Occallatibacter riparius: one gene and its partner. The protein of the gene in region 1 interacts with the protein of each later gene in a pairwise test. Links are inferred from orthologs where the notes say so. Each region holds a gene or a part of one and is shown in the gene's direction. Other genes may lie near its edges.

The links.
Region 2: the proteins of gyrA (region 1) and gyrB interact in binary tests that used the Escherichia coli proteins (3 or more experiments, as listed by UniProt). The link is inferred for Occallatibacter riparius from one-to-one orthologs.

What each region holds. Positions count from the first base shown.
Region 1 is NZ_CP093313.1:2,673,560-2,676,976, forward strand. The notes cover bases 82-3,177. They hold gyrA (DNA gyrase subunit A), read left to right. Parts: upstream 82-384; coding sequence 385-2,970; downstream 2,971-3,177. Other genes in these bases: MOP44_RS10770 (outer membrane protein), read left to right, coding at 82-139; MOP44_RS10780 (acyltransferase family protein), read left to right, coding at 3,053-3,177. Outside these bases: more of MOP44_RS10770, read left to right, coding at 1-81; more of MOP44_RS10780, read left to right, coding at 3,178-3,417. UniProt on the Escherichia coli protein: A type II topoisomerase that negatively supercoils closed circular double-stranded (ds) DNA in an ATP-dependent manner to maintain chromosomes in an underwound state.
Region 2 is NZ_CP093313.1:1,299,650-1,303,075, forward strand. What follows is about bases 41-3,145. They hold gyrB (DNA topoisomerase (ATP-hydrolyzing) subunit B), read left to right. Parts: upstream 41-341; coding sequence 342-2,945; downstream 2,946-3,145. Other genes in these bases: MOP44_RS05135 (DUF5009 domain-containing protein), read left to right, coding at 3,083-3,145. Also shown: more of MOP44_RS05135, read left to right, coding at 3,146-3,426. UniProt on the Escherichia coli protein: DNA gyrase negatively supercoils closed circular double-stranded DNA in an ATP-dependent manner to maintain chromosomes in an underwound state.

The sequences.
Region 1 (3,417 bases):
CGGCGGCGCCACCTACATGCACGTCTCGAATTTCTACCTCTCCGAGCCCCGTTATGAGGACTTCGGCATCAACGTCTACGGCGCAATCGTGGGCGTTTACATGCGCATTGGCAAGCCCAAAGCAGACCTCATCCGCTAGCCCGATCGCGCCTTCCCAAGCCAGAATCAGAGCACATTTCCGGTCTGCTTTTCCCGGCCCCTCTCCGGCTTGCCCATTGGTCAGCAATATCCGCAGCTAAATGTCAGAAAATAAATGCCTTGCAATCCGGCTTTCGCCTTGCTGAAAGGTGCTTCGAGCCGGTAAAATAGAAGGGCAGCCCGCACCCGGTTCCGGCCTCTCGTTACCGCTTGTTCCTGCCGCCCAGCGGCGGGCTCCCGAAACCTATGGCAGACGATCAGAATCCTCAGCTCCCTCTCGACGGTGGCACTCCCCCCGGCGGCTCCAATCACATCCCTATCAACATCGAGGAGGAGATGCGGCGGTCGTATCTCGACTACTCGATGTCGGTCATCATCGGGCGCGCGCTCCCTGACGCCCGCGACGGACTGAAGCCCGTACATCGCCGCGTGCTTTACACGATGAGCGAGATGGGTTTGGAGCACAACAAGAAGTACACCAAGTGCGCCAAGGTTGTGGGCCAATGCATGGGCGTTTACCACCCGCACGGCGACTCAGCTATCTATGACACGCTGGTGCGACTTGCGCAGCCTTTTTCGCTGCGCTATCCGCTGGTTGACGGTCAGGGCAACTTCGGTTCCGTGGATGGCGACCCACCCGCGGCGATGCGTTACACCGAGTGCCGCATGGAGCGCCTCGCCGGCGAACTGCTCGCCGACATCGAGATGGAGACCGTCGACTTTTCGCCGAACTACGACGAATCCACGTTCGAGCCGACAGTTCTGCCAACGCGTATTCCTAACCTGATCGTGAACGGTTCCAGTGGAATTGCCGTCGGCATGGCGACGAACATTCCGCCGCACAATCTGACCGAGATCATCAACGCCACCATCGACCTGGTGAACGATCCCAAGGCTGGCCTGGATGCAGTGCTCAAGCACGTGCAGGGCCCCGACTTCCCCACCGGCGGATTTGTTTACGGCAAGGGCGGGATTCGCAAGGCGTATGAGACCGGCCGCGGCCGCTTTATGATGCGCGCCAAGGTGGCTACGGAGAACCTGACCAAGGAAAAGCAGGCGATCATCGTCACCGAAATTCCTTACCAGGTCAACAAGTCTCGTCTCATTGAGCGCATTGCCGAGCTTGCAAACGAGAAGATCATTGACGACATCTCCGATGTGCGCGACGAGTCAGACCGCGACGGCATGCGGATTGTGATCGAGCTCAAGCGCGGATCGCAGCCTGAGATTGTGCTGAACCAGCTCTACAAGCACACGCAGATGCAGGAAAGCTTCTCGATGATTTTCCTGGCCGTGTTGCACGGCCAGCCGCGCGAGCTTGGCCTCGACCAGGCAATTCGCGCCTTCATCGATCACCGCGTTGAGGTTGTCCAGCGCCGCACCGTCTACCTGCTACGCAAGGCGCGCGAACGCGAGCATATTCTAGAGGGCTACAAGATCGCTCTCGACAATCTGGACACGGTGATTCGCATCATTCGGGGATCGAGCTCTCGTGCCGAAGCCCGGGAGAATCTGTATGCGTGGGGCAAGGGCAAGGACATCGTCATCAACCTCGACCGCGAGTTGCAGCCGCATGAAGAGCGCGGCCTCTCGCTGCGGCAGGTAGATGCGATTCTCGAACTGCAGCTCTATCGGCTGACGCAGCTTTCCGTCGATGAAATTTTGAACGAGTTGAAGGAGATCCGCGCGAAGATCGCGGAGTACGAATCGATCCTGGCGAGCGAGAAGAAGCTGCGCAAGGTGATCGTGAAGGAACTCGAGCAGGTGCGCGACAAGTACGGCGACGAGCGCCGCACGCAGATTGTCGACGAGTCCGCCGAGCTTCAGCTTGAGGACCTCATCGCCGACGAACAGGTTGCGGTCACGGTGAGCCACCAGGGGTATCTCAAGCGCACACCCATCAGCGTCTATCGCCAGCAGCGTCGCGGCGGAACGGGCCGCATGGGCATGAAGACCCGTGAGGAGGACTTCGTTGCCCAACTCATCATCGACTCCACGCACGCGTATTTGCTGTGCTTCACGAACTCCGGGCGGGTCTACTGGCTCAAGGTTTATGAGATTCCCGACGTGGGCGCAGCGGGCAAGGGCAAGAGCATGCAGAGCTTGCTCAACCTGCAGCCCGGCGAAAACGTCCGCGCCATCCTGCCAGTCCGCGACCTTGAAGAGGAAGGCAAGTTCGTCTTCTTCGCGACGCGGAACGGCACGGTAAAGAAGACTCCGCTCAAGGATTTTTCCAACGTGATGGCGAAGGGCATCATCGCGATTGGGATCGACAAGGAAGACGAACTGGTGGCCGCACGCATTACCGACGGCTCGCAGATTGTCTTCCTCGCCACGCGCCTTGGCATGGGCATTCGCTTCGATGAGTGCGATGTGCGCTCCATGGGCCGTCCGGCTTACGGTGTGCGCGGCGTTGACCTCGCCAAGAACGATTACGTGGTGGGCGTGGCTATCACGCCCAAGGAGCACGAGCCCGGCGCTTATCGCATTCTTGTCGTCAGCGAAAACGGCTTCGGCAAGCGCACGGACGTGGAGGAATATCGCCTGCAATCGCGCGGCGGCAAGGGCGTGAAGAACATGGCGGTGACGGATCGGATCGGCAAGGTAACGACGATTCAGCTTGTCGACGATTCGAGCGAACTGATGGTGATCAGCCAGTTCGGAAAGATCATCCGCGTCGATACGAAGACGATTCGCAACGCCGGCCGCGCTACTCAGGGCGTCCGCCTGCTTAACCTCGATACGGATGACAAGATCGCTGCAGCAGTGGTCATTCCGCCGGAGGAAGCCGCCAAGGATAACGGCGACGAGCAGGGTACGTTGATTCAGTAACGCTAAACGCTAAGTCCCAAGTCTCGATGGCCGAGACTTGGGCTTTCGTTCTTATTTGCGCGTGACTCGACCTCACCGGACAATGACCATTCAATCTGACCAAGCCAGTAAAGCCCAGAAATCCGGGAGCGCCTACTACCGCCCGGAACTTGATGCCCTCCGCTTCTTCGCCTTCCTCTGCGTGTTCAGCTTTCATCGCATGGACTATGTGCCCACCGATCCGGTGCGCGATCGCTGGCTTTATCTGATCGGAAATGTGGGTCCGTTCGGTGTTCCCGTATTCTTCCTGCTCAGCGCTTTCCTCATCACGGAGCTGTTGTTGCGCGAGCGAGATAAGACGGGGCGCGTTCACATCAAGGCGTTTTATCTACGGCGCATCCTGCGCATCTGGCCGCTTTATTTCGTCGCGTTTTTCGGACTGGCGCTGCTGAATCACTTCGTGCCGGG
Region 2 (3,426 bases), 1.4 Mb from region 1 along the record:
GATGAGTTACCTCTTGCAGGGATTTCGATTGACAGACTTGTCGTCTGGAGTCACTTCGAATGGTAACCCGAAAGTTGTAGTTAAGCTCATGATTTTGATAACTTTTTTACAGCGAATCAGCTCTGCGCAGGTTACTTAGGTTACCTATATCGCCGATGAATCTCATCCGAAAAGGGATACGGGATGGTTTGGATCCACCCGCTCGAATCAGGGCTCCGCATGCTAAAATACAGGTAGGCAGATTCGCCCAAAAGTCCTCATTTTTTCAAGCGGTTAATCCGAAAACGGCCGGCTGAAAACACCTCGTTCGGAACCGATTCTTCCACGAGGATGCGGAGCGAATGCCCAGATGGATTTCTATGGCGACTGAGCGCATTCCTCTCCCCGACGAACCCACCCCCAACGGCAGCTATACCAGCGAAAACATCAAGGTCCTCGAAGGCCTGGAGGCGGTACGTTTGCGCCCTGCCATGTACATCGGTTCGACCGGTGATATGGGTCTGCACCATCTGGTGTACGAGGTTGTCGACAACTCGGTTGACGAAGCGCTTGCTGGGTTCGCCAAGAAGATCGACGTCATCATCCACGTCGACAACTCAATAACGGTGATCGATGATGGCCGCGGCATCCCTGTAGACATGAAGACGCTGCCCGATGGCACGCAGATGCCTGCCGTGCAGGTGGTGCTGACCAAGCTGCACGCGGGCGGCAAATTCGATTCGTCGACCTACAAGGTCTCGGGCGGCCTGCACGGGGTCGGCGTGAGCTGCGTCAACGCCCTGGCCCAGGAGTTCAACGTAGAAATCTGGCGCGACGGCCATACCTGGGAGATGGACTTCAGCTGCGGCCTGCCGGTAAGCGAGCTGCGGAAGGCAGGCGTCAGCAAGAAGCGCGGAACCAAAGTCCACTTCCTGCCCGATAAGACGATTTTCGCGGCGACCGAGTACAACTACGACACGCTGGCACAGCGTCTGCGCGAGCTCGCCTTCCTCAACAAGGGCCTCGAAATCACCCTGACCGACGAGCGGACGGCCGATCCAAAGACCGGGGAGGCCAAGCGCGCCGAGTTCCGGTACGCGGGCGGTATCGCGGAGTTTGTGAAGCACCTCAACCGCGGCAAGCAGGTTCTGCACGACAAGCCGATCACGATGGAGGCGGAGCGCGACAACATCGCCATCGATATCGCGCTGCAGTACAACGACAGCTACTCCGAGACGGTGTTCAGCTTCGCCAACAACATCAACACCGTGGACGGCGGCACGCATCTTTCAGGGTTCCGCACATCGCTGACACGGACCATCAATGCCATCGGTCAGCAGCTTGGGTTGTTCAAGGACGTGAAGGAGAACCTGAGCGGCGACGACGTGCGCGAAGGCCTGGTGGCGGTCATCAGCGTGAAGCTGTCGCAGCCGCAGTTCGAAGGACAGACCAAGGGCAAGCTCAATTCCGACATCGCCGGAACGGTGCAGGCATTTGTGAACGAGCGCCTGGGCATGTTCCTCGAGCAGAACCCGCCTATTGCCAAGCGCATCATCAACAAGGCCATTGAGGCAGCGCGCGCCCGCGAGGCTGCCCGAAAGGCACGCGACCTGACGCGGCGCAAGGGAGCCATGGAAGGCGGCGGCCTGCCCGGCAAGCTGGCCGACTGTTCGGAACGAAACCCTGACCGCTGCGAACTGTACCTGGTCGAGGGCGAGTCGGCAGGCGGAACGGCCAAGCAGGGACGAGACCGGCGGTTTCAGGCGATTCTGCCACTGAAGGGCAAGATCCTCAACGTGGAGAAGGCCAGGTACGACAAGATGCTGGGCCACGAGGAAATCCGCGCCATGATCACGGCGCTCGGAACGGGTATCGGCAAGGACGACTTCGATCCCGCCAAGCTGCGGTACGGCAAGATCATCCTCATGACCGACGCCGACGTTGACGGCTCGCATATCCGTACGCTGCTGCTGACATTTTTCTTCCGCCACATGACGGAACTGATCAAGCGGGACAACGTGTATATTGCGCAGCCGCCGCTTTACAAGATCAAGAAAGGCAGATTCGAGCAGTACATCAAGGACGATCGCGAGTTCGTAAAGGTGATGGTGAAACGCGCCTCTGAAGGCACCATCATTCGCCACGGCGAGAGCGCGCAGAAGATCGAGGGCGCGGACCGCGTGCGCTTCATGAGCACGCTGGGCGAGTATCTTGCTCTTATCGAGAAGGTTGATAAGCGCATTCGAAACGAGCAGATCGTTGAATTGCTTGCGCGTGCCGAGCTCACGCATCGAGCGGATTTCACCTCTCCGAACAACGGCGACCTGCCGGAGAAGATCGCGTCGCTGCAGGCCGAGTTGAAGAAGAAGGCAGACGAGTTCCAGATCAAAGTGCATGAGCCCGTGCAGGATGAAGAGCACCATACCTGGTCGCTTTGCTTCACTGACACGCAGGGCGCGTCGCGCTGCATTGACTGGACGCTGGCGTCGAGCCCGGAGTTCCGGCAGATGATGTCGAAGTACAACCTGATCAAGGAGTACCTCGAACCGCCGTTCCTCATCGAGTTCGTTCAGAAGGGTGCGGCAGAAGATCATCCGGACGAAGAGGAGCCGGATGCGGAGGGCGCGGCCGCCCCGGGCGCCGCAACGCAGGCAAAAGCTCCCAAGGCTTCGCGCATACCGCGCGATCCAGTAGAGAAACAGACCGCTCGTGAGCTGTTCACCTACATCGTCGACCAAGGTAAGAAGGACTACCAGGTGCAGCGCTACAAGGGTCTGGGCGAAATGACATCGTCGCAACTCTGGGAGACCACCATGGATCCCGAGCGGCGCACGTTGCTCTCCGTCAAGCTTGAGGACATCGCGGAAACCGAAACGATCTTTACCACATTGATGGGTGAAGATGTTGAGGCGCGCCGCAAGTTCATTGAGGACAACGCCCTCGACGTAAAAAACCTGGACATCTAGCTGCTCGGAAAGAAGAAGACGCAGTAATGCAATGCCGGGCGCTGTGTTCCCGTAGAAGGAACATAGTTTCCGGCATTACTGCGTCTCCGTTGACTTTGACCATCGACGCGGTCAATTCCGTGCATTATGGTGTGAACGTGACCGCTACCACCGTTCAAGCCCCTAATGCCGCTTCTGCAGAACGCACTTCGGTTCGCCTCGCCTCCATCGACATCTTTCGCGGCCTGACGATGGCGGTCATGATCTTTGTCAACGAGCTTTCCGGCGTGAAGGGATTGCCGTGGTGGACCTACCATATGAAGGCCGAAGTCGACGCCATGACGTACGTCGACATGGTCTTTCCCTTCTTCCTGTTTATCGTTGGGCTGTCGATACCGCTCTCAATGGCAAGCCGGCTGAAAAGGAACCCTTCCCTTCCTGCGCTGTGGATGCATGTCGGACTTCGAACCGCAGCTCTGATGACGATCGGGCTGGTGCTCGC